Regions from separate parts of the Oceanobacter sp. 3_MG-2023 genome, predicted to be linked through region 1. Evidence: predicted binding sites of a transcription regulator. Region 1 holds the regulator's gene; each other region holds the start of a gene.

Region 1 (9,574 bases):
CACATATCAGCGGTTACTGATCCAGCCCAAGTAAATACGCTCATCTGATCTATATTGTATGTACCCACACTGATTGGCCGCGGCAATTTTGCCGCTTGCTCACAAGGCACAAGGCCTCTCCGTACAAGCCACCCGAGACGACATTACAGGTGACCGACCATGATCAGTAAAAGTGCCATGCCATCCGGCAATCTGGCCAGCGTTATCTTCCTTAAAGATAGCTATAGCAAGATACAGGTGCTGATCCCGGCCAATCGCCTGTTGGACCTGAAACAGCTGGCACATCAACTGGGGCGACAATGCTGCACCGCACTCTTGCCCGATGAGATGCAATCCCTCAAGTACACACTGGGATTGGATAATTTTCCGGCTCCACCACAGCTGACCCAGATCGAAACCCTGGTGGATCACTCGTTACTCGAAAACAACTCCCTGTATATTCCCTCTGATACCAACGACACGTTATTGCAACTACCAGCCGAGCAGGTACGGGCACTGATCGCCCACTCGCAGCTGGGGCATTATTCGGCCCCACCCAAAGAGGACCCATTCCACGCAACAGCCAGCGAGGACATGGAGGATATCAACACCGCAATACAACAGTTTACTTTGCTGCGCGTTCAACCACGCTTGCAGGACACTCTCGACCTGCCACCGTTACCAGAGACCGCACGGCGTATTATTGAGCTGCGAATCGACCCGGATGCCAACCTCGAGAGCCTGGCGCACACGCTTCAGCAAAACCCCGCTATCAACGAGATAATCCTTAACTGGAAGCACTCTCCCTGTTATCAATCCAAAGATACCGAGCCAACCATCAAAGAGACCATCCTGCACGTACTCGGGGTTGAACTGGTCTCGCATCTGGCACTGGGACGTCATATTGATATGCCCCACGAAGGCCCCAGAGGCTATACCCCGTTCTGGCAACAAGCAGCCATGGGAGCCGAGCTGGCCAGTGAAATTTCCCGGCGCTGTCCAGAAGACAAGCAGCTGGACTGCAGCCTGGCCAATCTGGCCGGGTTACTGCACAACTTCGGTTTTTTATTGCTGGCTCATGTCTTTCCACATCAACTGGCGCTGATCAATCGCTATATTGAAGCCAATCCACATATCAACCGTTCTTGCATCGAACGTCATGTACTGGCTCTGACACGTGAACAGATTGCCGCCTGCCTGATCGATCAGTGGCATCTCCCGGATGAGGTCGTCACAGCCCTGCGGCAGCAACATAATTCACGCTACAACGGCGCCCACGCCCATTACGCCCGACTGCTGAATATCACCACTCGTAGTTTACGCGCTCATGGTTACGGCGATGGCCCGAAAGAAGCACTGGATACCAAAATCCTCCAGGCTCTGGGTCTTGACAAAGAGACGGTACGCGACGCCACGGAAACGGTGATCCAGCGAGCCAGGGAATCAATGGGCCAGTCTTCCGTACTGTCAGCCTGATCGGCGGCAATCGGATTTGCCAAGCAAATCCCGGTGGTTATTTCGGCCGCCAGCCCTGCGCTGACGGCTGATCAGACAATACTTCCGTGTTTGCCAGCTCTGGCATCAACGCCAGCACACCGGCAATACCCAGGCGTCGCAGGTGCTTCTGGTTGCGTTCGGGAATACGTTCAGGAAAGGGAACCGAGGCCAGCGCCTGCTCTATATGCGCCTCGCGGATAATGTGCAGCATGGGGAAGGGAGAACGGTTGGTGAAGTTGCCCGGATCATCCAGCGGCTCACCATCAAAACAATAGTTAGGGTGAAAGGTCGCTAACTGTAGCAAGCCTTCGTAACCCATTTGTACCAGTAACTGTTCGCAAATCAGACTCCAGTTCCAGTACTCATCAAATTCCTTGACCAGCCCAGGCACAACAAACAATGCCGTTGGCAATGTCTCGCTGTCTGCCCTGGCCACTTCGGTGAGTAAATCCATAAACTCGGCCGTGGCCTGATCAAGGTCAGGATGCTCACAAATATCGATCCGCAGTGCTGGCATCACTGGCGCAGCAAAAGGGCATAACCCCTCGCCGACAACCAATGTTTCCACCCAGTGCCGGGTCAGCGTTGCGGCATCCATCATATCGGCTTACTGCACCGAATCTTTCAGGGCTTTACCGGGTTTGAAAGCGGGTACCTTGGCTGCCGCAATGGTGATGGCTTCCCCTGTTTGCGGGTTTTTGCCCTGACGTTCAGCACGCTGACGCACTTCAAAGGTACCAAAGCCAATCAGGCTGACGTTCTCGCCTTCGGAAAGTGCCTGGGCAATACGATCGGTGACAACGGTGATGATTTCTGTTGCTTTTTCTTTGCTCAGGTCTGTTTTTTCAGCAATGGCGGCCGCCAGTTCTGGTTTACGCATGGAGATGAATCCTCTCGATAAGTTAGGCATAACGCCTGGTTGTACGGCCTGCTTCGCAGGCTCAGGAATATCGGTTATCTGTTACCGTCAGCGCAGTGGCTACCGACAGCACTATTCATATTAGTACTTTGTATACGGCAGCGGCTGCTAACGAATACCGTTATGGCTGGTGCTTGTGGTCACACAAGGCTTGCTCGGTATCAACGTTATCCGCCAGATGAGCAGGCGCGACAATCAGTGTTTCGAAGTCAAATCGCCCCAGCGGCGTCTCAAGGCAACGGCCAGAATGGTCGATCCTGGTCACCGGGGTGTTGTTCAGCACCACAATTCCCAGACGCTCCGCCATATCCGCTGCGCTGGACTGTTCTTGCTGGCCATCATTGGCACAAATCAAGAGCACCGACGCGGGTCCATGGCGTTGACAGTAGTCGTGCACCCGTTGGTAGCCAGCGGCGGTGCTCGCTTCGGCAACAACAATCAATGCCCAGCGGGCATCAGCAGGGGTTACCGTTGGGGGACAGCAGGTCGGAATCAATGGTCAAATCTCTATCATTTCAAAATCATCTTTACCGACACCGCAATCCGGGCAGGTAAAGTCTGCTGGCACGTCCTCCCAAGGGGTTCCTGCCGGGATACCTTCTTCTGGTGCGCCTTCGGCTTCATCGTAGATCCAGCCGCACACCACGCACTGCCATTTTTTCATGTCACACCTGTCATAATAACGGCTGGAGCCGATGTTGCATCAGCCGACTCGATACTTCGGCCGCCTAAGCTACTGTCCAACCCGCATAAAATCAATGGACAGAGCAATCCTCTTGCCACTAAATGCGATTTGACGCATGCTGCGCCGCCATGAAAAGCACTATACCCAGATACCATGCGCAACTTCTGGCCACAACACCACGCTGGAGCGGGCGCTTTTGTGTAACACTGGCGAGCATTCCCCGCGAGTGGCGTCACTGGCTCAATGACGCCGGGTCACTGACCAAGCGTTTGCAGGCACTGGACCCAAGCACATTTTCGGTCAAGGTTATCCGACAATATTGCGGCCCGGCTTTACCAACCGAACAGGCAGACCTGAAGCTGCACGGACGCCAACCCGTTTGGGTACGCGAGGTTTCCTTGTGCCTGGGACAAACGGAACTGGTGCGAGCCCGCACTGCCATTCCATTGACCAGCCTTGCACGGGTAGGACAACAGATTCGCCATCTTGGTAACCGCTCGCTTGGCAGCTATCTGTTCCGCCAGCCCAGTTTGCGCCGCCAACCGCTGAAATTCAGCCGCACAAGGGCGTCAACAGTCAACCAGCCCAACCCGTTTGGCTGGGCCAGGCGTTCGGTATTTACAATTCATGGTGCACCACTGCTGGTAACGGAAGCCTTCTCGTCCTTGCTGGTATCCGCCTCCTTTCCTTTGTCAGACGACACAAGGCGTTGATTATGCAATCACCTCTGTCCGCCTCACTCAACAAACTCTGGCCCAACTGGTATCAGTGGGTGCAGCTGACACGCCTGAACCGGCCGATTGGCTCTTATCTGCTGCTCTGGCCGACCTTGTGGGCGCTGTGGATTGCCGCCGAGGGCATTCCCTCCATTGCCAATCTGGTGATCTTTACTCTGGGCGTATTTCTTATGCGGTCGGCCGGTTGTGTTATTAACGACTACGCCGACCGTCATATCGACCGCCATGTCAAACGCACCCAGGACCGTCCCCTGACTCAAGGACGTATCTCTGACCGCGAAGCATTATCCGGCTTTATTGTGCTGTGCCTGATCAGTCTGGCGCTGGTGCTGTTGACCAATGCCCTGACCATCTGGTTATCCCTCGGCGGGGTCGCTCTGGCAGCACTTTATCCCTTTATGAAACGCCATACCCATTTGCCACAGGTGTTTCTCGGCGCTGCATTTTCCTGGGCGATTCCAATGGCCTTTGCCGCACAGGCCAATGAGCTGACCGCTGTCTGCTGGTTATTGTTTATTGCCAATGTTTGCTGGACGGTCGGTTACGACACAATTTACGCCATGGTCGACCGCGACGATGATCTGCTGATTGGTGTCAAAAGCACGGCGATCCTGTTTGGTGACCTGGATGTCACCATGATCGCCATTCTCTACGGAATGGCGCATTTTTGTCTGTTACTGACGGGCAATCAGCTGGAAGCAAGCTGGCCGTTTTATCTGGCCTGGTGCGTCGCCGGAGGGTATCTGGTCTGGCAATTATGGTCTATCCGCAGTCGCCGCCGGGAAGCCTGCATGAAAGTGTTTCTGGCAGCCCATTGGTATGGCACGCTGATCTGGGCCGGACTCCTGTCACACTACGCCCTGTCCAGCGCGTAATTGGTGTCAGGCTTGACGCCAATGCCAACAGTGTCACATGCTTGTAACACTAGGTCAGTGTAATACCTCCGCATTATTCCTATTGTGACATTTGCGTGACGAGCCTTATGACCAAAGCTGGCAAGACCGTTCTTATTGTGGACGATGAAGCCCCTATCCGGGAAATGATCGCCGTGGCCCTGGAAATGGCCGGGTATGAATGCCTTGAGGCTGCCAATGTACAGGAAGCACATGCGCAGATTATCGATCGAAAGCCTGATATGATTTTACTCGACTGGATGCTGCCAGGCACCAGTGGCGTCGAATTTGCCCGGCGCCTCAAGCGTGAAGACCGCACCGCTGAGTTGCCAATCATCATGCTGACGGCCAAGGGCGAAGAAGATAACAAAGTACAAGGGCTGGAAGCGGGGGCAGATGACTACATCACCAAACCGTTTTCCCCTCGAGAACTGGTCGCACGACTGAAAGCCGTCTTGCGCCGTTCCACCCCACAAGGCATCGAAGAGCCCATTGAAGTCAGCGGCCTGATGCTGGACCCGGTCTGCCATCGCGTTACCGCTCATGGCGACCCGATTGACATCGGCCCTACGGAGTATCGTTTGTTGCAGTTTTTCATGACCCACCAGGAACGGGCCTACTCCCGAGCCCAGCTGCTCGATCAAGTCTGGGGTGGTAATGTGTACGTTGAAGAGCGCACCGTTGACGTGCATATTCGTCGTCTGCGCAAAGCACTCGGTGAGTCTCACGAACAACTGATCCAAACCGTGCGTGGCACCGGCTACCGCTTTTCGACCAAAGCCTCCTGAATTTTGATGTCCCCCGTCTGGCGCAGAGAATTGCGCCGCCTTGTCTACTTGCTGATTCTGGCCGTTGGTTGTGGTTACGTCTTTTTTGACCGGCCGCTGGAAGCATTGTGTTTGATGATGGGGGCCTATATCACCTGGCAATGGCTGCAACTGTACCGCCTGCACCGCTGGCTGGATCAGGGACAAACCACCGTATTACCACGAACACTGGGCATCTGGGGAGCGATTTTTACCGAGAACCAGCGCTTGCAGCAAAGCAATATCAAACACCAGCAGCGCCTGCAGGCCATTATCAATCGTATCCAGGACTCAACCGCGGCCCTGCAAGATTCTGTCTTGATGGTGGATGCCAGCGGCGCGCTGGAATTCTGGAACCAGGCCGCACAAAACTACCTGGGGTTACGCAACCCGGTAGACATTGGCCAACCCATCACCAACCTGATCCGCACGCCAGAATTCAAGGCCTACTTCGACAAGGCCGATTATCAGGAACCGCTCACGATTAGATCGCCCATCAATCCGCGCATTTACCTGCAGTTCAATATCACCCTGTTTGGCCGCAAGGATCGCCTGATCCTGATTCATGACATCACCCGTTTGAAACAACTGGAAGAAATGCGCAAGGATTTTGTTGCCAACGTCAGCCATGAATTACGTACACCGCTGACCGTGATTGCCGGTTACGTCGAAACCATGCAAGCCGCTTCCGAGATGCTGCCACCACGCTGGGGCCGCATGCTGCAGCAAATGAGCGAACAAAGTCATCGTATGGAAAACCTGCTCAAGGATTTGCTGATGCTGTCACGGCTGGAAACCGGCAAGACGGAACAGCCTCAGCCTATCGAGCTGCAGCCGCTGCTGGAAGCCATCCGTCGCGATGCCGCATCACTCAGCAGCAGCAAGCACACCATTACCCTGACCATCGATCAGGATCAAAAAATGATGGGCTTTTATAATGAGCTGCGCAGTGCATTTTCCAACCTGGTATTCAACGCCGTCAAATACACCCCGGAAGGGGGTGACGTCACACTGCGCTGGTATACCGAAGGCGGCAAAGGGCATTTCAGCGTCTCGGATAACGGCATCGGTATTGCCCAGCATCACATCCCCCGCCTGACCGAGCGCTTCTATCGCGCCGACCCCAGCCGCAGCATCGCCACTGGCGGTACCGGACTGGGGCTGGCTATTGTCAAACACGTCTTGCTGCACCATGACGGCGAGCTGAAAATCAGCAGCATCGAAGGCAAGGGCAGCACATTCACCTGTGTTTTCCCCGCAGCCTGCTTATCTGACAACCGTGATGAGGCCAACCAATAGATCAACCGGCCCGTGACTGATCGGCCTGCCGTTGCAATTGCCACAGCGTAGCCCCGATCACCGCCGCCGGGGGCACCAGACAGTTCAGTAATGGTACCGCCATCAGCACCGACACCGCCCCACCAAATCCCCAGGCCGTCCAGCGCTGGGTAGCCACCTGCTCTCGGCTGGCGCGGAAATTCTGCTGCTGGTTATCCAGAGTATAATCACTGTATTGCAACGCCATCACCCAGCTGCCAAACCAGAACCAGACGAAGGGCATCAGCAAGTTGACGCCCGGCACAAACGACAACAACAGCAGCAACAGATAACGCGGTAGGTAATAACCCATCTTGACCAGCTCCCGTATCACCGTACGCGGGATCAACGCGGCAATGGATTCGTCCTCGACCTCATGCCCCAGACGCTGCTCGATCTTGCCCGCCAGCAAGCCATAAAACGGACTCGCCAACAGCAACAACACCGCACTGAAAAAATACCCCGAGATCAAGGTCGACAGTAACAGCAACAGAGGCACCACCAGCCAGGCCAGCCAACTGATCCAGCTGGAATCAAAGCCATCCCACTGGCTGACTGCATCAATCAGCCAATAGGTTCCAAACGACAACACCAGCAGATTAATCAGAATGGGCAACCAGACATAACGGCGTATTCCCGGTTCATTCAGTAGTGTAAAGCCACGCCACAAATAGCCGGCTCCTATCAATAAATTGTCTTTCATACCTGTTCCGTGCATAAAACCGGAAGGTTTTATACAATGCCGCTCCGTTTTGAGCCAGAGAGACGTAACCGAACATGACGCCAGAACGCCTGAGTTGTGTGATCAACACCCTCAACCGACGCCAGCCAGACCTGTCGGTCATTACCGATGAAGTTTACAAATCGCACAATCTGGCCGCCATTGCCCGCTCCTGTGACGCCTTTGGCGTGCAAGACATCCACTGCGTATGGCCAACCGACACTTTCCGCCTTAATACCGTCACCAGCGCCGCTGCAGCTGGCTCAGAGAGCTGGGTCAGCGTTAGCACCCATGCCGACATCGAAACCGCCATCCGCACGCACCAGCAACGCGGTATCAAGGTCTGCGCAGCTCATCTGACAGACAGAGCGATCGACTTTCGGGAATATGACTTCACTCAACCCACCGCCATCCTGATGGGCACCGAAAAAGAAGGCGTCAGCGACATCGCCTCCGAACTGGCGGACGAACACCTGATCATCCCCATGCTCGGCATGGTGCATTCTTTCAACGTCTCCGTGGCTGCCGCGATTATTCTCTGCGAGGCCGCACGTCAACGCCAGCAGGCAGGCCTGTTCGAGCAGCGCCATCTGGATGACGACCGCTTCAATACCTTGCTGTTTGAGTGGTGCCAGCCCTCCGCAGCCAAGCTCTGCCAAAAACATGACCTGCCCTATCCGGCACTGCGCGAAGACGGTGAAATCGCCGACCCGCAAGCATTTTCCCGACAAGTGAACGCTCGTAGCCAGGGTATTGCCCGCTAATACTCTCCCGCGCTTTTGATACCCAATGCCTCTGCCAGAGACATTCGCCCACAGGCTTGTGCGAGATATCTCACAAGCCTGTGGGAAATACGTAGTCTGGACTACCCGTTTCTGTTCACTTTCATGCTACATAAAACACAACCTGTTGTTTTGTATGAAGTTTATTTTTCATTTCATTTCTGTTGCAAGCATACCGCCGTCCTGCCTCCATCCTGACCACCAGCTTTTTTGGTAAAGTGTGACCACACGGACAGGAGATCAACGGAAGATTGCCAGGATGGCAACCACTTCAGGATGAAGCGGTAACAGGAAAGGCACAGGAGTGCAGCCAGGACGGCAAAGGAAAGGGACACGGTACATGACGTACCGCAGGAACACGCCAGGGAAGGGTTATAAGGGAGCAGGACGGCTCAGACGAGCAACACAATGGAATGTCAGGACATGCCTCAGGATGAGGTACAAGGATATTCATCAGTGGATGACCTGCCAGGACGGCACGGCAAATGGATTGCCCAGGGAAGATGGCCAGGAGGCTTGCCAGGAAGGCAAATGGACAGTAAGCAACGGACAGCACAGGGATGACCAACACGACGGATTGTGGCAAGGATGATGTATACGGAACCAGGATTGTTCCAGGGTGCTGTGGCGGCTTGTACAGGATGTACCTGCCGTCCAATTTACCCAACCCCCTTCTCCACCCCAGATAGACGTCCCACAGCCTGACAGCCGCCAGGACGACTACTTCTTGTGGTAGCCCTCTGCCAGAATTCCCAACACCACAAAGCTGCCAACAATCGACGCCACATAAACCGGCGCAGCCAGACTTATCAGTACTCCCGCCAGAACAGGCACCAACCAGACCGTCAACGTGCCATAGCCAAAGGTACACAGAGCAACAAAGGCCAGCACCCGAAATCCCACCCAATACGGCCTGACCAGCTTGCGCACCAGCCGATTGATCCGGTCACCAAAGACCACCAGCAGCGTGGCAATAATCGCCAGCGCGATTTCATCATTGTAAGGCCGCAGCCAACCGGATACCGACACCAATAACGTCATCAACCACTCACTCCCACTCTTTCGCCACCCCGATGGATCTCACACCCGACAACCTACATAAATCACGGATGGTATGTACTATGAGTTACTATGAGGCTTCATGGCCTGAATCCGTCGGCCTCTGTCAAATTTTCACACCCGCGAAATTAAAATTTTCTTACGAATTGCCCTGCCCGAAAATCGCGCACTTATTAGAT
Region 2 (9,574 bases), on a different contig from region 1:
TTCCAGGCGCTGCTGGCGGCGTATCAACGGCTGACGGTTTGACACTTTCTTCTAGAACCGCAACCAATATCCGTCTTGTTGGCCAGAACAGGCTATCTTCGGCAAGGGGTCACTAGCGACGGCGCAACCGCCAGAAGGTCTGGCACAGAAGAAACAATATCGGCAGTCACCAACACATCAGGATGCCAAGGAACGTCACTCGAATGCCGTAGTCACAAGGGGGACGAATTTGAAAAGGACTCGTCATTTCGCTGCATTCGTCGCCTTGCCCTGAACAACGGCAACACTCGCGCAGAGCCGTGCAGGATTAAATCGATGTCCCCACAATTCCATACCCCGCTTTCACAGAACAAGGGCGTTCCATGAAGTATCTCGTACTACTTGCCGGCCTGTTGATAACGATGGCAACCCGGGCAGAGCTGGTTATCTTGCAATACCATCACGTTTCCACCAGCACACCGGCTGCCACCAGTATCAGCCCGGCGGATTTCAAACGGCATTTGCTATTGTTGGCGTCACTGAACAAAACCATTGTCGATTTGCCAAGCGCCATTCAGACCTTGCGCCAAGGTGGCACTCTGCCGGACAACGCCGTTGCCATTACCTTTGATGATGCCTACGAATCTATTTATCACAACGCCTTCCCGTTACTGGCCCAACGTCGCTGGCCTTTCACTGTTTTTGTGAACCCGGGAACGATCGATGCAGAACACGAGGGGATCATGCCCTGGCAACAGTTGCGCGAGATGCAACAGCAAGGGGCGACCATTGCCAATCACACCCAGGACCACCCTTATCTGATTCAGCGCCCGGATAACCTGACGCTGGATGCATGGCTGACCCAGCAAGTCGATAACGCCGAACAACGAATCAAGCAGGAAATGGGGCAATCCAACCGCTTGCTGGCCTACCCTTATGGTGAGTATTCACTGGCAATCGCGGAGTGGCTCCAAGATCACGATTACCTGGCATTTGGGCAACATTCCGGGGCTGTATCCAGCCAATCATTCTGGCAAGCGATTCCACGCTACCCGGTCGCGGGTGCCTATGCCGACCCTGATACGCTCAATAACAAACTCCAGACCCTGGCATTACCCGTTGCCAGCAACTCTCTGGTCGACCCGGCACTGGGGAGCGATAACCCGCCAGAGCTGCGGCTAACCCTGCACTCCCAGGATCTTGATCCTGACCATTTGCGCTGTTTTGCCAGCGGTGAAGGCCAGATTGATCACCAGGTCGATGTCACTGGCACCACCATCACCCTGACAACCCAAGCCACCCAACCCATTACCCAGGGCCGCAGCCGCTACAACTGCACCGCCCCCAGCCTCAGCAAACCCAGCTATTTTTACTGGTATTCGCAATTATGGATCAATACGAACGTAGAAAACCGTTGAGGTGGTACTGATCCAATGTTTGCTCACGCAGGCGACAATCCGCCAGATGAAATGCCATCAGACGCCGAAAACCGGGGCCATGATCAAAATGCCGGATATGGCAAAGCTCATGTACCACCACCAGTTCAATCAGCGGTTCGGGCATATGAATCAGCGCCATATTCAGATTGATATACCCCTTGCGAGACAAGCTGCCCCAGCGGGTCCGCATTTTTTTCACCCGTAGCACCGGCCTCTCAACCCCATACTGCTGAAACCGGGGCCACCAGCAATCCAGCAGATCACTGAAGGTGCTACGCGCCTGCTGCTTGAGCCAGTCATCCATCAGCGCCTGCCGCTGCCCTGCGGGCATGGCAGGCACAAGCAGCTGGTCATCACACACTTGCGGGATGGCCACATCAGTCTCCACCAGCGTCAGGGTGCGCCCCAGGTACTTCAGCACACCTTCATTGCGACTCTGGTTTTCTTTCCACTCTCGACGACGCTGAATCAGCCAGGCTTGATGACCGTCGAGAAAACGGTTTACCTGGGCTTTACTGGCACCCAACGGAATACGCAGGTCGATTTCACCGGCCGGGTTCAGCACCAGTCGTAAACTTTTGCGTTTCATCGCCTGAATATGGAGTACAACATCCTCTCCATCCAGCGGAACAAGCAATTGTTGTTTGTAGCCTTTCATAAGCCTGCTAGCATTGGCTCCGACTTCAGGAGCACCCAAATGAATGATCTAAATAATATCCCAGCCATGACCGAGAACGAACTGGAAACTCTCGGGGTATTGCTGGAAGACGAAGCAGAACGCCAGGACAGTTTCGATTTTTTCGCCGTCCACGGCCTGATTACCTCGTTTTTGGCAGGGCCGATTGAGTTCGATATCCAGCGAGTCTGGGACTGTGCCTTTGACGAAAAACTGGGCTTCAGCAGCGCTGAAAAAGCCACCGTCACCGAGCTGCTTGGCAAAATGACTGCGGAAATCCAGGGCTGGCTCGATTCCGGCCAGGATTTCCCTGTACCTTGTGAGTTGACTCTGTCGGATGAAGAAGACGAGCCACCCATCGAAGGTTGGGCGATTGGTTTTATGACCGGTGTCATGCTGCACGAAGAGGACTGGTACCAGCGCGATGAAGAAAACGTCGCCGAGAGCCTGTTCCCGATCATGTACGCTTCTGGCCTGTTCGCAGACGAAGAAGAAATGGCCGACATCGATGATGACATCGAGCTGTCCGACCAGGTCTGTGGCGGTATTCCAGCAGCCGTCATCGACCTGTATCTGTTTTTCCATAGCCAGGGCTGAACCACAGGCAGCGTTATGCACCTGAGCCTGCCAGAACACAAAAAACCCGAAGCCTTTGCAGGCTTCGGGTTTTTCTTTGTCGCTTGGCAGCAGTCCGGCTCAGGTATTATCCCTGAGCCACACCTCAACCCGGCGATTTTTCATTTTCCCTTCTGCCCGATTCACAGAAGCAACCGGTAAATACTCACCATACCCAACCGAGAGTTCAGGATAAATGCCGTTACGCACCAGTTCACGACGTACCGCCATGGCCCTCAGTTTGGACAACAGCTTGGAGCGTTTCTCGGTGCGTTTCTTGTCACCAAAGCCGATCAGCATCACTTCGGCATCGTTGCGGCCTTTCTGCTGCAGATAATTAACCAGCCGCTCAATATCCTTCAGCGCTTTATTGTCCAGCGATGCGCTCCCGGCCCGAAAACGGAAATTAATCGTCAAACGCTTGGCGTCATTGGTTATTTCACGAAAATCAGACGGTAACTCACTATAGAACTCCGGCACGACTTCTTTCAGTTCCTGTGAAATAAAACCAGAATCCGCGACCACCTGCTGTGCTTCATTGAGCTGAACAAAGCTCATAAACTCAACGACATACGGATTTTCCGGCACATCATCCGTGTACATGAACAAACGCCGGGACAGGGCATAATCTTCAGTGGCAACGGTCAGCTTGTTGGGTTTCAGTGCCTTGGCGCTGCCATCCGATACGGCCAGCAATTTGGCAGCACGGACCGATGACAAACCGACAAAACCGATTCCGTTATCATCCGCAGAGACCTCATCAGACAATACCGCATTGGATTCAAAACGCTTGGCCGATGCAATCAACGGCGTATTACCCAGCACCATGGATTTAAAACTGTCCCAGGTACCCGAGTTTTCATCACGGGCATACACATGAATGGCGCCAGGACGGCCGCCCACCTGCGACCAGTCGGTATAGCCTCCGGAGAAAATCTCGGAGATTTCATCAACACTGAGTTCACTGACCGGATTGGATGGGTGCACCACAATCGCCAAACCATCAATGCCGATGATATGTTCTGCCGATGGCCTGCTCATATCAGCGATGTGTTTTAACAGGCTGGCTTCCTTGGCCTTGATCGGACGGGATGAGGCGGCAATTTCTGATGAACCACTCGCAATCCCCTTGAAGCCGGTACCGGAACCATGTGCGGCGACGTCTATCGTCAAACGGGTACCAAGATCAGGCAAAAAACCACTGACCACTTTTTCATTATTAAACCGGGTATTACGAATTTGAACGTCTGTCGCCCCTTTTTCTTCCAGGTATTTTTTAGCCAGATTAGGTCCAAGTTCATCACCAATGGTATTGGAGCCCTGGATACCAAACAGACGTACTTCACCATTTTTTGGCAGGCCAGTGAAAGGAGATAAAATCCCGGCATTGGCGCTTGAAAAACCCAGAATGGCAAGCAGAGTCAAACAAACACGAATCGTAGTCATAATTCTGATTTCTGGTCGAGAGTTCGGCGCGAGTCTATGAATATTAAGTGACACTTTAGTTACAAAGTTGCCAACCTGACAGATCATTGCATGATGATATCGGCAGGAAATTGCGCACTTCCCGATCTGGTGGGGTCTTTTGGGGTACAGCTGTTGGTGATTTGCGGCTTGTCCTATGGAATCAGGATTATGTCGCTGTTGCTCCGGGCCAGCCACCCGGACCAGCAGACGCGATCCAGCAGACCTGATGATGCATCAATCATCATCAGGTCATGATCAGTGTTGCCCGGCACATTGTGGCGACTCAGGTACAGCCGTCTGTGCCTGCCATTCCTGTGGCGAATACAAATGCAGCGCCAGAGCATGTACCGGATTTTGCAAAATATCAGCCACCAGGCCATACACCAGCTGATGCCGGGCCACCGGGCGCTTGCCCTCAAAAGCGTCGGATACCATCACCAGTTTGTAGTGGGACGTCGCCGCCGGGCCTGCGTGCATATGGCTTTCGTTCATCAATTCGAGATGAGATGGCGACAGTGATGCCATCTGCTCAACGATATACTCTTCTGGATACTCTTCAGGCTTCATAAAAACTCCGGTTACTCGCTCGGTAATGTCTGCGTATAATCCGCCGCCCCGAGGCATAACTCAAGCCCAGCCCTCTCTCCCGAGTGACCCGGAGCACTGCATGCACGAAAACGATAGTAACAACACCCAGAACCTGATCGACAGATATTATCAGGAAGAACAAGAGCGCCGTTTGCAAGAAAAAACCCAAGCTGAAATCAGCGTCAAGATCGAGCCAGCCGATCTTGCCATGCTGAATATGATTGCCCGTCGCTTCAACAAAAGCCGCGATGAAATCAGCCGCGACATCATGTCGACGGCGCTGATCGACCTGTTCAGCCATCTTGACGCTGGTGAACGCAAGTTACTGGCCCGCGATGCCGATGAGGCCACGCGCCAGCTGGCAGAAGAAATTGCCGAAGAAAACGGCGTAACCGACGTGGATATCCGTCAGGGGCAATGGACCACGCATGAGAAACACTTCGTCAAACTGGAGCGTAAACGTGCCCGCGAGCAAGAAAAGCAGCAAGAATTATTAGCCAATGCCGAGCAAGTTCTGGCACAACAGCCAGTCGATACGCTTTCTGCAGAGGGTACGAACCCCTCCGATGAAGCAGAAGCAACATCAGTGTTTGCAGAAGCCTAGCGATTCCAGGGCGGCGCTTTCAGCGCCGCGCTATCACTCTATTTGCGCCAGAGACGCAATTCACGAAATTCTCCGGGGCCTGCTTCCATCCACAGCACCTCGGCCTGATCTGAAAAAACAAACTTATTGCCAACCAGGAAACCGGCGCGACGACGACCAGAAACCGTTGCCGAGGCCTGACGGCCCTGACGTTTGGCACTTCGAGCGAAATCTTCTTGCAAGACATCCATACATTGTCTCCAACTTGACCAATTCCACAGGAATTTTTCGACCACAGTCAGGTTATCGAGCAAATATGACATTCAAATAACGCCCAATTGCTCTCGGGCGGTTGCTCTCACCGGGCCGATCGATACAATGTGCCGCCCTAATTTATTCAGGTCAACCGGATTACACACAATGGCAGTCCAATGGTTCCCAGGGCATATGAACAAAGCCCGCAAGAAGATCAGTGAAGCCATGCCGGATATCGATCTGGTGATCGAGGTCATGGATGCACGTTTGCCGTTCTCCAGCACCAATCCCATGGTGGACGAGCTGTGTCGCAACAAGCCCGTTATCAAGCTGCTGAACAAGCAGGACCTGGCCGATCCTGATATCACCCGGGCCTGGGTCGACTATTTCAGCCAACAGGAAAACACCCAGGCATTGCCATTGGTTGCCGAAGACAAGTCGCAACTCAAGCGGCTGTTGGCCTTGTGTCAAAAAATGGGCCGTGTGCGTTCCGGACGTAACCAGGCCATGCGCCTGATGGTGATGGGTATCCCCAACGTCGGTAAATCCACTCTGATCAATGGCCTCGCAGGACGCTATATTGCCCGTACCGGCAATGAGCCGGCAGTGACCAAGTCCAATCAGTTGATTGATTTGAAAAACGGCATGGTGCTCTCTGATACGCCGGGGATTCTCTGGCCCAAGTTTGAAAATGAAAACAGTGGTTATCGCCTGGCTGCCAGTGGTGCCGTCAAGGATACTGCCATCGAATATCAGGATATTGCCAACCACACGCTGGGATTTTTATTGCTGCAATACCCTGACCTGCTGATGCAACGCTACAAGCTCAAGGAAAAACCCGCGTCAGCAGCCGAGGCACTGGAACACATTGGTCGCAAGCGTGGTTGTTTACGTCCGGGTGGCGTGATTGATTTGCACAAGGCAGCAGAGCTGGTACTACACGAATTACGTTCCGGTAAATTGGGGCGTATTTCTCTCGAAACACCGGAGATGGTCGCCATCGAACAAGCCGCAATCGAAGCTCGCCAACGCGAAGAACAGGAACGGCAAGAAGAAGCACAACGCTTGCAGCAAGAGCAGCGCCAGCGTCGGCCCCGTCCGACATCCCATCCAGACGATGACGCGGAGTCGTAAGCCGTCACAAAGGAAAGGGGCTGGCGACTTGATCAATACCAAGCCAACCAAACCGATACAGCCGCGCCCGGCGCCGTGATTGATCGGCTCCCCGCCCGACTGAGCCAAGGGGCTAAAAGAGGTTCAACGGCAGTTTGAGATAGGACACACCGTTATCTTCTGCATCGGGCAGTGCCCCGGCGCGAATATTAATCTGCAACGATGGCAAAATCAGCCGTGGCATCGCCAACCCCGCATCTCTCGCGGTGCGCAAGGCCACAAATGCTGCCTGACTGATACCATCCCGAATATGAATATTGTGCTGGCGCTGCTCGGCGACCGTTGCCGAACTCATCGCTGGCCGTCCATCCGGGGGATAATCATGGCACAAATACAAGCGCACCCCATCGCCCAGGGCAAACAGTCGCTGGATCGAGTGATAAAGGGTATCGCTATCCCCTCCCGGAAAGTCACAGCGCGCCGTGCCGGTATCCGGTGCAAACAGCGTATCGCCGATAAAAGCCACCTGCTCATCCACCACATAACTGACGCAGGCGGGAGTATGCCCCGGAGTTGCCAACACCCGGATCTGGTGATCACCCAGTGTCAGGGTGTCGCCATCAGCAACCAGCACGTCAAACTGGTGCCCATCCGCAACAAACGTCGCAGGCTCATTGAATATCTTGCTGAACGTTCCCTGCACCTGCTTGATAGGCTGTCCAATCACAATACTGGCCCCTGTCTGGCGGCGCAGATAATCTGCCGCCGACAAATGATCAGCATGGGCATGGGTTTCCAGCACATATACCAGGCGGCTGTTTTTCTCTGCCAGACGGTCCAGCACCGCATCGATAAAACCGGTACCGGTTCGGCCGGATTTCTGATCAAAATCCATCACCGGATCGACAATCAGCGATAGCTGCTGCTCGGTGTCTTCCAACCAATGGGTATAAGTAGATGTATCCTGATGGTAGAAACTCTGGATTTGCATGGCAACCTCCGCCTTATCTTGATCATTTCAAAACAACCCAACTATATTAGAATATTCTTATTTAGCAATATTTAATATACACTGTATCAGGTGACTTCCAGCAGCCTGATGAGATTGCGGTTATGCCTTCTTCTTTCGACACTCAACGCCAACCCGCCGTCCGTCTGCTCAAGGCGCTCGCCAATGAACATCGGCTGGCCATTCTCTGTTTACTCAGACAGGGGGAAATTTCCGTGGCCGACCTCGGGCGTCAGCTGCCACTCAGTCAATCGGCCCTGTCGCAGCATCTTGCCTGGCTCCGGGGAGAGCATCTGGTGGTCAGCCGCCGCGAAGCCCAGTGCGTTTTTTATTGCCTTGCTGATCACAAGGTGGTTCGCGTTATTCGTTTGTTAAACGAGCTCTACGGAGAGAATACAAACCATGTTTAGTACTCTGCGCCACTACCAACGCGAGTGGTTCTCGGCGGATCTGACAGCGGGTCTGGTCGTTGCGATTTTACTGATTCCCCAGGGCATCGCCTATGCCTTTCTGGCGGGATTGCCGCCTCAGGCGGGTTTGTACGCTGCGCTGCTGCCCTTGTTTATTTATGCCGTGCTCGGCACCAGCCCCAGCCTTGCGGTTGGCCCAGCGGCCATTGTGTCCTTGATGACACTGGAAGCCCTGCAGCAGCTGTCGACGCCGGGCGGGGCTGAGTTCAGTCAGCTGGCTGCAGCTTTGGCGGCATTAACCGGGCTGTTTTTATTGCTGTTTTATCTGATTGGTCTGGGTCGCTGGACAACGTTTATCAGCCACTCGGTTATTTCCGGCTTTTCCAGCGCGGCTGCCATAGTCATTATTATTAACCAGAGCAAATCCCTGACCGGCATGTCAGTTCCCCGGCAGGACAGCCTGGCCGATACTCTTTGGTACGTACTGCAACATCTCGGGCAGGCCATTCCTGCAGTGGTTGTATTGTCTGTAGCAGCCATTCTGTTGCTCAAGTTATGGCCGCTTCTGTGCCGGGTATTGATTGCTGAACACTGGAAAATGTTACGTGAATTACTTGGCCGCAGCGGCCCTCTGGTACTGATTGTACTGGGCATTACGCTGGTGCCGGCGCTGCATTTACCCGCAGATATTGTAGGTGATATTCCTTCCGGTTTACCGGTATTGACGCTGCCTCAACAACTGACGATTGACCAATGGCAATCCTTGATTCCTTCTGCCTTGCTGATTGCGCTTATCGGTTATCTGGAAAGCCTGTCTGTGGCCACCGCCATGGCACGACGCGTCAAAACCTCCGGGCTGGATGCCAACCGCGAACTGTTGGCGCTAGGTATTGCCAACCTCGGGGCAGCTGTTTCACAAGCCTATCCGGTGGCGGGCGGATTTGGCCGCAGCATGGTGAATCAGGCGGCCGGTGCCCGCAGCCAATTGGCAGGGCTGATCACACTGGCCGGTATCGTGCTGGTACTGGTGGTCGCCACCAGCTGGTTCACGGTGCTGCCCAAGGCGTTACTGGGTGCCATTATTGTGGTCGCGGTATTACCGCTGATCAACTTTCAGGATGGCTTGCATGCCTGGCGCTTTCAGAAAAGTGACGGCGTGGTCTGGCTGATGACATTTCTGGCGGTGTTGGCGACCAATGCAGAAATCGGTATTTCCCTTGGTATTTTACTGTCTCTGATCTTGTATTTACGCCGTTCCAGTGAGCCTCATATCGCCGAAATCGGTCGTTATAAAAACAGTGATCACTTCCGTAATATCCAGCGCCATGATGTCAGCACCTCACCACATGTATTGATGATTCGGGTTGATGAAAACCTGTATTTTGCCAACAGTCATTACCTGAATACTTTTATTATTCGTCGCCTCGAACAGTCGCCGGA
Region 3 (9,574 bases), on a different contig from region 1:
TAGGGGCCAGTCGAGGGGTAGTTCAACCCCAGTTTGATGGAGTCGGCGGCCTGAGCGGTGAGCGCAGACAACGCAAGTGCGGTGAGCACAAAGCAACGATACATGGCGATAACCTTCTTATTATTGTTATTACATCTTGAGTCTTTTCAGCGACCAAGGCGTTACGCCATTGGTCGCATAATCGAGCGGGTGTAGAGGCGGGAAACTTGCTTAATCGACTTTGTTGAGATGAACGTCCATTTGCGGGAACGGAATTTCAATTCCTTCGGCATCAAAACGTAATTTGATGGCTTCCGTCAGTTCCCATTTAACCACCCAGTAATCGGCTGCTTTTACCCATGGGCGTACAACAAAATTAACGGAAGAATCGGCCAGCTCGGACACCGCTACGGTGAAGGCCGGGTCTTTCAGGATACGCTCGTCATTACCCAGCATCTCGGTCATGATCTTTTTGGCCAGCAGCAGGTCGCTGCCGTAGGAAATACCCACGACCATATCCAGACGGCGGGTTGGTTCTTCCGAATAGTTCACCATGGTGTTACCAAAAACATTGGCGTTGGGCACGGTGACTACCCGGTTGTCCGGAGTTTTCAGACGAGTACTGAAAATGGTGATCTTGTTGACGGAACCGGCGACACCACCGACTTCAACGTAATCCCCCAGCTTGAACGGGCGGAAAACAATCAGCATGACACCCGCAGCAAAATGCGACAGTGAATCCTTCAGGGCCAGACCAACTGCCAGGCCGGCTGCACCCAGCAAGGTGATCAGTGAGGTCGTATCCAGACCCAGCTGCGACAGCGAGATCACCACCACCAGCACCATCAGCAGTGCCCGCAGTACCGTGCTTACAAAATCTGTCAGGATCGGTTCAACCCGGGCCTTGACCATCATGCCGGTGATGGCTTTCAGCACCAGATTGGCGACCATGCGGCCGGCAAAAAATATCAGTAACGCCAGAACAATCTGGGTACCCCATGGCAGCAGATATTCTGCCCAGATGTTTTCCGTAGATAATGAACTTCCGAATTGATTTAGCCAGTCCACAAATATTCCTCAATAGATTGGCGATGCCTGGAAAGCCTCGCCTGGTTTGCCATCGCTGGTCGGTGATTGCCGGTCAATAATAGAACGGCGTGTATTCTCGGCTGATGTGGCTGTCTTGTCGGTCAGGCTTTGGGAGGCCGTGGCGCATAAGCCAGTACATCGGAGTGCAGATTGGTCTCGCCAAGACCCAGCGGTTCCAATTGCTCTAGAGTACCGTAGACCATATTAGGGGAACCGCAAGCAAAGACATGGACCCCGGAGAGGTCTTTGAAGTCGTGCTGTATCACCTGATAGATCCAGCCAGCCCGTCCGTGCCAGCCATCGGCCTGTTCTTCCAGTATAGGATGGAAATGCAGATTGGGATGATCATGTGCCCATTGTTGGGGTAAATCGGCCATATAGAAGCCGTCAGCGCTGCGGTTGGACCAATACAGGTGGGTTTCTTGTGCCGGGGCCAGCGCCAGAATGCCTTCTGCCAGTGCCTTGATCTGGGCAAAACCGGTGCCCGCCGCAAGCAGCAGGATCGGTTTGCCAGCACAGGCCCGCAGCTGGGTGGGGGAGATAAAGCAGTCACCCATCGGCAAGGTGGCTGAAATCGTTGGCTGGGTTTGCAGCTGTTTGATCACCTGTGCGGCGGTGTCGCTGGTGTTGGCAATATGCAGCTGCAAGGCCCGTGGCTCGGAGCCGGTGAGGCTGCCCGGGGCGCTGGCAATAGAGTAGGGGATTTTCCGTTCGCTGCCGTCGGTGCCGGTGATATGTAACAGTAGATACTGGCCAGGCCAGAAATCCAGTGCCTTGCCTGCCGGAGCCAGCAGCTCAACGACATATACTTCCTCCGTCAAGGGGGTGACGGCTTGGACTTGCATGGCCAGGTTAACCTGGTCTTTGCAATCCGGGTGCTGAATATTAGCCATAACAATCTGGGTATCCGTTTGGGGCATCGCTATACAACATAATACCCGATTGCTTTGATCAAGTATTTGCTGGCCAATGAGATTATTGAATTTTAGAGAGCCGGCCAGCCAACGACCAGCACAGACTTCACAGACGCCGTTTTTGCAGGCGGTTTTCATCTTGATGCCATGTTCATGAGCCGCATCCATCAGGGTCTGATCAGTGCGGCAAGGCATGGTCACCTGATTCGGTAAAAAGGTAACCGTTACCGTGGTGACGGGTTGCACACTGTTCACTGGCTGTCGTCCATGGGGTCAAGACCGAGTTCCGACCAGATTTCATCAATATGGGCAACCACCTCTGGGTCTTTGACGATCGGTGTACCCCATTCCCGGGTGGTTTCACCGGGCCACTTGTTGGTGGCGTCCATTCCCATTTTGGACCCCAGACCAGAGACCGGCGAAGCAAAGTCGAGGTAATCGATAGGCGTGTTCTCGATCAGGGTGGTATCCCGTGCCGGGTCCATACGGGTGGTAATCGCCCAGATCACGTCTTGCCAGTCGCGGGTATTGACGTCGTCATCCACCACGATGACAAACTTGGTGTACATGAATTGCCGCAAAAACGACCATACCCCCATCATTACGCGCTTGGCGTGACCCGGGTACTGCTTTTTCATGCTGACAATGGCCATACGGTAGGAGCAGCCTTCCGGAGGCAAATAGAAATCAACGATTTCCGGAAACTGCTTTTGCAGAATCGGCACAAACACCTCGTTCAGGGCAACACCCAGAATGGCGGGTTCATCCGGTGGCCGACCGGTGTAGGTGCTGTGATAAATCGGATCGCGGCGGTGGGTAATACGCTCGACGGTGAAGACCGGGAACTGATCCACCTCGTTGTAGTAACCGGTGTGGTCACCGTACGGCCCTTCCGGGGCCATGTCACCAGCATGGATCACGCCTTCCAGCACAATCTCGGCACTGGCGGGCACCAATAGCTCATTCCCAATACTCTTCACCAGCTCGGTTTTGCTGTCGCGCAGCAGTCCGGCAAATGCGTATTCACTCAGGGTATCGGGCACCGGAGTGACTGCACCCAGAATCGTGGCCGGGTCGGCCCCCAGTGCGACAGTGACGGGAAACGGCTCGCCGGGATGGGCTTTTTGCCATTCCAGAAAATCCAGCGCCCCGCCTCGATGACTGAGCCAGCGCATAATGACCCTGTTCTTGCCGATAACCTGCTGGCGATAAATGCCAAGATTATGGCGTTCCTTGTGTGGGCCTTTGGTGATCACCAGGGGCCAGGTAATCAGCGGTGCGGCGTCTCCGGGCCAGCAATGCATCACCGGAATCTTGCCCAGATCCACGTCTTCACCTTCGATGACCACCTGCTGACAGGGGGCCTTTTTAATCACGCTTGGGCCCATGGTTAATACTTTCTTGAAGATCGGCAGCTTTTCCCAGGCGTCCTTCATGCCCTTGGGTGGCTCCGGCTCCTTCAGAAAAGCCAGCAGCTTGCCGACCTCCCGCAGTGCTGCAACTGAGTTCTCGCCCATACCCATGGCGACCCGCTTGGGGGTACCAAACAGATTGGCCAGCACTGGCATTTCGTAACCTTTGGGGTTTTCAAACAGCAGTGCCGGGCCTTCTGCCCGTAATACCCGGTCGGCGATTTCGGTCATTTCCAGATGGGGATCGACGGGGTAGCGGATGCGCTTGAGCTCACCCTGCTTTTCGAGTTGGTCAATAAAGTCACGAAGGTCGTTGTATTTCACGCGGCTGCCTCACTTTCAGGAAGAGGCATGATAGCAACGGGGCGGGTTAATGAGCCAATAGGCTGTGATACTTCTGTGATAACCCGGACGACTCCGTAACACTTCCGGGAGGACTGCAACCGGCTCCAGGCATCATTCTGAACGGGTTGTTCAGCAGGCTGTTGGCAGGCTGCGAACCCTAACCCAATGATGGAGAGCATGATGATGAATTTACGTACAACGCTGCTGGCCGCCGCCATAAGCACTCTGGCGACCCCGGCAATGGCAGCCGACCTGACCGTAGAAATCACCAACCTGACGCGTGGAATTGCCTTTACGCCGTTGCTGGTAGCTGGTCACGATGCCGATACGGCGCTGTTTATGCCGGGTGAAGCGGCCAGTGCCAACCTGCAAAAAATGGCTGAAGGTGGTGATATCAGCGGCTTGTCGGCGGATGTAACCGGTGCCGGTGGTGTCATCGTCGACAATCCAGCCGCCGGGTTGTTGCTGGCAGGACAGTCAGCCAGCACAGATATCGACACCGGTATGAATACCCAACTGTCGATTGTGGCCATGATGCTGCCCACTAACGACGGCTTTGTTGCTCTCAACAGCCTTGAGATTCCAACACTGGCGGGGACCTATTACTACGACCTCAACGGCTATGACGCCGGTACCGAAGCCAATGATGAAATGCGGGGCAGCGGAGCACCGGGCGAAGCCGGATTCCCGGTTCCTGAACCTCTGGATGCCAGCATTGGCATGTCGGCAACAGGCATTGCCGCAGTAGCGGAAGAATTTGTTCATATTCACCGCAATGTGCTGGGCGACAGCGATCTCGGTGGTGGTGTCAGTGATATCGATTCAACAGTACACCGCTGGTTGAACCCGGTGGCCCGTGTGACCTTGACGGTCAAGTGAGGTGATTAAGATGATTCTGATACGCAAGCATGCCGGCCTGGTGCCGGTCTTGGCCAGCGCGGTGCTCTTGAGCGGTTGTTTGGCTGATGACGATAACAACAGCAGTAACAGCGCGAGCGACGCTGAACAAACCAGCAACAAAACCTTTGCCGTCACCGTGACCAATGCCACGGCCGGGCAACCCCTGTCGCCACTGGCGGTGGTGGCACATGGGGCCGGTTATCACACCTTGGTGACCGGCACGGCCGCCAGTATTGAGCTGGAGCAATTGGCCGAAGGCGGCGATAACAGCGCCTTGCTGGCCGCTGCCAACAGCAACCCGGCGGTGTACAGCAGCCAGAGCGGCGAGGGGGTCGTTGTGCCGGGCGGTACGGCAACGCTGACCATAACGCTGGATGGCATAAGTGTAGACAGCATGGGCGCCATGGATGAGAGCATCTTGCTGAGTATTACCAGCATGCTGGTGAATACCAACGATGGGGTGATTGCTGCCTCTGCGCTGGACGTGACGCAGCTGGCAGTGGGGTCATCGCTTCAGGTAACGGCCAACAGCTACGACGCTGGCACCGAAGCCAATACCGAATCGTCGACGACCATTCCTGGCCCGGCTGCCGGTGGCGAAGGGTTTAATGCCAGTCGAGATGATCGGCAAGACCAGGTGACGCTGCATGCCGGTGTGGTCACGCAGGACGATGGCCTGGCCAGCTCGGCACTGACGCACGTCCATCGTTGGGATAACCCTGTGGCCTTGATCACCGTGACCCGGACAGAGTGAATCCGGATACCTCGGTGTGACGCATGTCCGGGCCGCCGCCGACGGGTTTTGTAAGAACCCGAGGCTGCGCGCGACCAAGGAAACAAGGAAAACAGCCACCGCCCGGAGACCCGCCATGCCTGCGCCACTCACTTCCGCCACTGACCCGACGACGCCCGCCGGAGCCACTGAACGTGGCCTGGTCTCGGCCTCTGCGGCGCTGGCCCATCGTATTCTGGTGATTGAGGATGAGCCCGATATTGCCAATTTACTGGCCTTGCATTTACGCCAGCAGTACCACCATGTGCAGGTAACTCACGATGGTCAAGCCGGGTTTGAACTGGCCTGCCAACAGGACTGGAGCCTGATTGTGCTGGATTTACATTTGCCGGGAAAAGACGGCCTGGAAATCTGTCGTGACCTGCGCGGTCGGGGTCACACCGTACCTGTGCTGATGCTGACCAGCCGTTCCAGTGAAATGGACCGGGTGCTGGGGCTGGAAATGGGAGCCGACGACTACTTGCTAAAACCCTTCAGTGTGATTGAGCTGATGGCCCGCATCAAAGCCATCTTGCGCCGGGTACAAACCGAGCGGGCCGGTCGGGAGCCGACCGCGCCAGTGGATGAACTGGTCAGCCAGTCGCACCGTCTGGTGCTGAACCTGCGCCAGCATCGCATCAGCAAGGCGGGCAAGGTGCTCGACCTGACGGGCAAGGAATTCGACCTGCTCAGCTATTTTATGCAGCATCCGGAAGATGCCTTCTCCCGCGCCCATTTGTTAAACCGCATCTGGGGGCAAGGGCAAGAAGGCTACGAACACACGGTCAACACTCACATCAATCGTCTGCGTGCCAAAATCGAAGATGACCCGACCCGGCCCCGCATTATTGTGACTGTTTGGGGGGTGGGGTATCGCCTTGGATAAGCCGGATCATACGTACCGCCATCCGCTGAACCCGAAACCCTCCAGCCGGGTGATGGCACTCGGGGGCCGTCTGTTTACCCGGCTGGCATTGGCGTTGCTGCTGATTCTGGTGATGCTGGGCACCTTGCTGCTGGGACTGTCGGGCTATATGAGCCAGAACCACAGTCTGAATGTGTTGCAACAGCTGAACCAGCCGGTCGCTGGTTATGTGACGCGACAACAGCCGCTGCTGGATGCAGCCGGCGTGGTGGACGAGCAAGCTCTCGACCAGTTGGCCCGGCATGCCATGGTGCTGAACCCTGCCCTGGAAATCTACTTGCTGGACGCCAACGGCCAGATTCTTGGTCATCGTCTGCCGCCTGACCAGGTGCATTTGCAGCGCGTGGCGCTGGCTCCGATTCAACAGTATCTGCAACCGAACGCCCGTTACCCTGTGCTGGGCGATGATCCCAGTAATCCGCAGCAGCGCAACATCTTCTCCGTGGCCGCTATTCCGGCATCTCCAGCCTCCATACTGACCGCCAGCAGCGGCGATGCTGACGCCAGCGGAGCCAGACCACTCGGTTATGTTTACGCCGTTATTGGGGGCCAGCATTACCGGCAGTTGCATGAGTCGGTTTTTTCCAGCTACACCTTTACGCTGGGCAGCTGGCTGATGGTCGGCAGTATTGTCACCGCCGTGCTGGTGGGGTTGTGGATCTTTTTTGTGCTGACCCGGCGGCTGACCCGCTTGCGGCAAGCTGTCTTGCGTTACAACCTGCTCTACCCGGATATGTCGGTGATGCAGCCATTGCTGCAAAAAACACCGCAGCCGTCGGATGAAATTGGCCAGTTGACTCTCGCTTTCCAGCAGATGGCGGCACATATTCAACAGCAGTTCAGCCGGGTGCAGGCACTCGACAGCAACCGGCGGGAACTGATTGCCAATGTGTCCCACGATTTACGCACCCCGCTGGCCAGTATTCAGGGGTATATCGAAACGGCCTTGCTCAGGTTGCACGACGGCCCGCAGCAAGCGGAGTTGCGAGGCTACCTGGACATTGCCAGCCAGCAGAGTCAGCGGTTGTCGCAACTGATTAACGAGCTGTTTGAACTGTCGCTGTTACAGGCCGACAACGCCGAGCCCAATAGCGAACCGTTTTCCTTGCTGGAGCTGGCCCATGACTGTTTGCAGGAATTTCGCCTGAAAGCGCAACAGCAAGGCGTCGAACTGGATTTGCAAGGCCAGCAGCACGACAGTTATGTGGTGGCGGATATCGCCATGATACAACGGGTACTGCAAAACCTGATCGACAATGCCTTGCGCCACACGTCATCCGGCGGCTCGGTGGTGTTGCAGGTCCAGGCGCTTGAGGGTGCCACCCGGATTGAAATCCGCGATACCGGTATCGGCATCCAGCAGCACGATATTCCACATATTTTTGAGCGTTATTATCAGGCCAGCCGCTCGCAAACCATGACCTCAACCCCCACAGGGCAGGCCAAGCGACAAGGCAGTGGCCTCGGGCTGGCGATCGTCAAACGCATTCTGGAATTGCATCAAAGCCGTATCGATGTGGAATCGGTACCAGGAACGGGCACCTGCTTCCGTTTTGAACTGGCCAACTCATTGCCAGCCCGGGAAGCTACCCTGTGACGTAACGCCATGCCTCCTCTATAATGCGCCATTGTTTTTCCGACGGAGCCGAACCATGCAGGCACGAACCACCCTGATGCTGGCCGCTATTGCCGGATTCCTGGGCGTAGCGCTCGGTGCTTTTGGTGCCCATGGCCTGAAACCCCTGCTGTCGGCACCAATGATGACGGTGTATCAGACCGCCGTTGACTACCATCTGCTGCACGCCGCGGTGTTGCTGGGCCTGGGGGGTTGGCAACTGCACCAGCCGCAGGTTTGGCTCAAGCGGGCGGCGCTGTTTATGGTGGCCGGACTGCTGCTGTTTTGCGGCAGTCTGTACGCCATGGTGCTGCTGGATTTGCGCATGCTGGGCATGATTACCCCGATTGGCGGCGTTAGCTGGCTGATTGGCTGGGGCTTGTTGTTTATCGCGGCCCGTTCGATGACGACTTCTACTTCCATTGATTAACGTTAGGCATTCCTGAGTGACAGAACACGAGTCCAACAACCTGAACGACCATCTTCCGGCCGATGCCGCCACTGCCTTGCCTGAAGAGGATGAAGTCGCGGCGGAACAAGCAACGGCGGACGACAAACCCGTTTATCGCCGGGGTATCAAAAGCTTTGTGATCCGCGCTGGCCGCCTGACCAAAGGGCAAGAGCTGGCACTGGAGCGCAAGTGGGCCGAGTGGGGGCTGGAGCTGGCCGATGGCCCGATTGTTCCGGCGGATGTGTTTGGCCGTGATGCCCACACTGTGCTGGAAATCGGCTACGGCATGGGTCAGTCACTGGTGGCTATGGCCGCTGCGGCACCAGAGAAGAACTTTATCGGTGTTGAAGTGCATTTGCCCGGTGTCGGCTCGCTGCTCAACCTGGCAGAAGAAGCCGGTGTCACCAATGTGCGCAGTTACAAGGACGACGCCATCGAGGTTCTGAAGCTGATTCCGGATAACAGCATTGATACGGTGCAGCTGTTTTTCCCTGATCCCTGGCACAAGAAAAAACACCACAAACGCCGGATCGTACAAACCGGATTTGCCCAGACCCTGCGCCGTATTCTCAAGCCCGGTGGCATCTTCCATATGGCTACCGACTGGGAAAACTACATGGAGCACATGATCGAGGTGATGGACGCACAGGCGGGTTATGACAATATCGCCGGCCCTGGCCAGTGTGTTGAGCGCCCGGATGACCGACCACTGACGCGGTTTGAAAAACGCGGTCAGGGTAAAGGCCATGGTGTCTGGGATATGAAATACCGCAAGATTGACTGATCGTTGATCGCCCACGATCATCACTCAGGTCGATAATCCGGCGGCACCAATAATGCCGCCCCCGACTTACTATTTGATAACGTCTGGCCGCTGATTGCCGACGTCCGACGGAGCATACTGATGCAAAAGAAAGATAAAGAAAAAGTATTTGGTGGTGACTGGAGCGAAGACCAGTTGAGCACCTTTCTTGACGTTCCCAGCTACGATGGTGACAGCGCCGATTATATCGGTGCCATCCGCGCCTATCGTTATATGGTGCCTGGTACCTTTGCCCAGTATATCGAGTTGTTCAAGGCCAAAGGTCACGACCTGAATGCCACCAATGCTGCTGGTGAAACCATTCTGGCGACCATCAGCCAGCATAAACAAGGCGCAGAATACGCCGAGA

What was found. The regulator PhoB, encoded in region 1, activates phosphate uptake and scavenging genes when phosphate is short. The targets are predictions, from matches to a motif close to TGTCATANNNNTGTCANA.
Region 2: the regulator PhoB is predicted to act here: its motif matches at 4,202-4,219, upstream of Q8W32_RS03395 (phosphate ABC transporter substrate-binding/OmpA family protein).
Region 3: the regulator PhoB is predicted to act here: its motif matches at 3,782-3,799, upstream of Q8W32_RS02570 (spondin domain-containing protein).

The regions. Positions count from the first base shown of each region.
Region 1 covers NZ_JAUYVX010000016.1:12,929-22,502, forward strand. Annotated here, with positions in the region: gene Q8W32_RS14245 (aminoacyl-tRNA deacylase and HDOD domain-containing protein) at 160-1,455, shown strand; gene Q8W32_RS14250 (DUF1415 domain-containing protein) at 1,493-2,077, opposite strand; gene Q8W32_RS14255 (HU family DNA-binding protein) at 2,084-2,356, opposite strand; gene Q8W32_RS14260 (FAD/NAD(P)-binding oxidoreductase) at 2,517-2,891, opposite strand; gene Q8W32_RS14265 (rubredoxin) at 2,895-3,059, opposite strand; gene Q8W32_RS14270 (chorismate lyase) at 3,209-3,793, shown strand; gene ubiA (4-hydroxybenzoate octaprenyltransferase) at 3,796-4,692, shown strand; gene phoB (phosphate regulon transcriptional regulator PhoB) at 4,800-5,498, shown strand; gene phoR (phosphate regulon sensor histidine kinase PhoR) at 5,505-6,815, shown strand; gene cysZ (sulfate transporter CysZ) at 6,817-7,536, opposite strand; gene trmH (tRNA (guanosine(18)-2'-O)-methyltransferase TrmH) at 7,611-8,318, shown strand; gene Q8W32_RS14300 (DUF3392 family protein) at 9,057-9,377, opposite strand.
Region 2 covers NZ_JAUYVX010000003.1:2,651-12,224, forward strand. Annotated here, with positions in the region: gene Q8W32_RS03375 (DNA-J related domain-containing protein) at 1-42, shown strand, start outside; gene Q8W32_RS03380 (polysaccharide deacetylase family protein) at 363-1,397, shown strand; gene Q8W32_RS03385 (M48 family metallopeptidase) at 1,372-2,076, opposite strand; gene Q8W32_RS03390 (YecA family protein) at 2,116-2,691, shown strand; gene Q8W32_RS03395 (phosphate ABC transporter substrate-binding/OmpA family protein) at 2,791-4,155, opposite strand; gene Q8W32_RS03400 (BolA family transcriptional regulator) at 4,432-4,743, opposite strand; gene Q8W32_RS03405 (hypothetical protein) at 4,844-5,368, shown strand; gene Q8W32_RS03410 (hypothetical protein) at 5,407-5,598, opposite strand; gene ylqF (ribosome biogenesis GTPase YlqF) at 5,768-6,736, shown strand; gene Q8W32_RS03420 (MBL fold metallo-hydrolase) at 6,849-7,706, opposite strand; gene Q8W32_RS03425 (helix-turn-helix transcriptional regulator) at 7,829-8,134, shown strand; gene Q8W32_RS03430 (SulP family inorganic anion transporter) at 8,127-9,574, shown strand, end outside.
Region 3 covers NZ_JAUYVX010000002.1:140,278-149,851, reverse strand. Annotated here, with positions in the region: gene Q8W32_RS02590 (ABC transporter substrate-binding protein) at 1-104, opposite strand, end outside; gene Q8W32_RS02585 (mechanosensitive ion channel family protein) at 211-1,047, opposite strand; gene Q8W32_RS02580 (2Fe-2S iron-sulfur cluster-binding protein) at 1,170-2,237, opposite strand; gene ubiD (4-hydroxy-3-polyprenylbenzoate decarboxylase) at 2,234-3,718, opposite strand; gene Q8W32_RS02570 (spondin domain-containing protein) at 3,917-4,618, shown strand; gene Q8W32_RS02565 (spondin domain-containing protein) at 4,629-5,393, shown strand; gene Q8W32_RS02560 (response regulator transcription factor) at 5,509-6,297, shown strand; gene Q8W32_RS02555 (cell wall metabolism sensor histidine kinase WalK) at 6,290-7,933, shown strand; gene Q8W32_RS02550 (DUF423 domain-containing protein) at 7,989-8,381, shown strand; gene trmB (tRNA (guanosine(46)-N7)-methyltransferase TrmB) at 8,398-9,186, shown strand; gene Q8W32_RS02540 (PA4642 family protein) at 9,307-9,574, shown strand, end outside.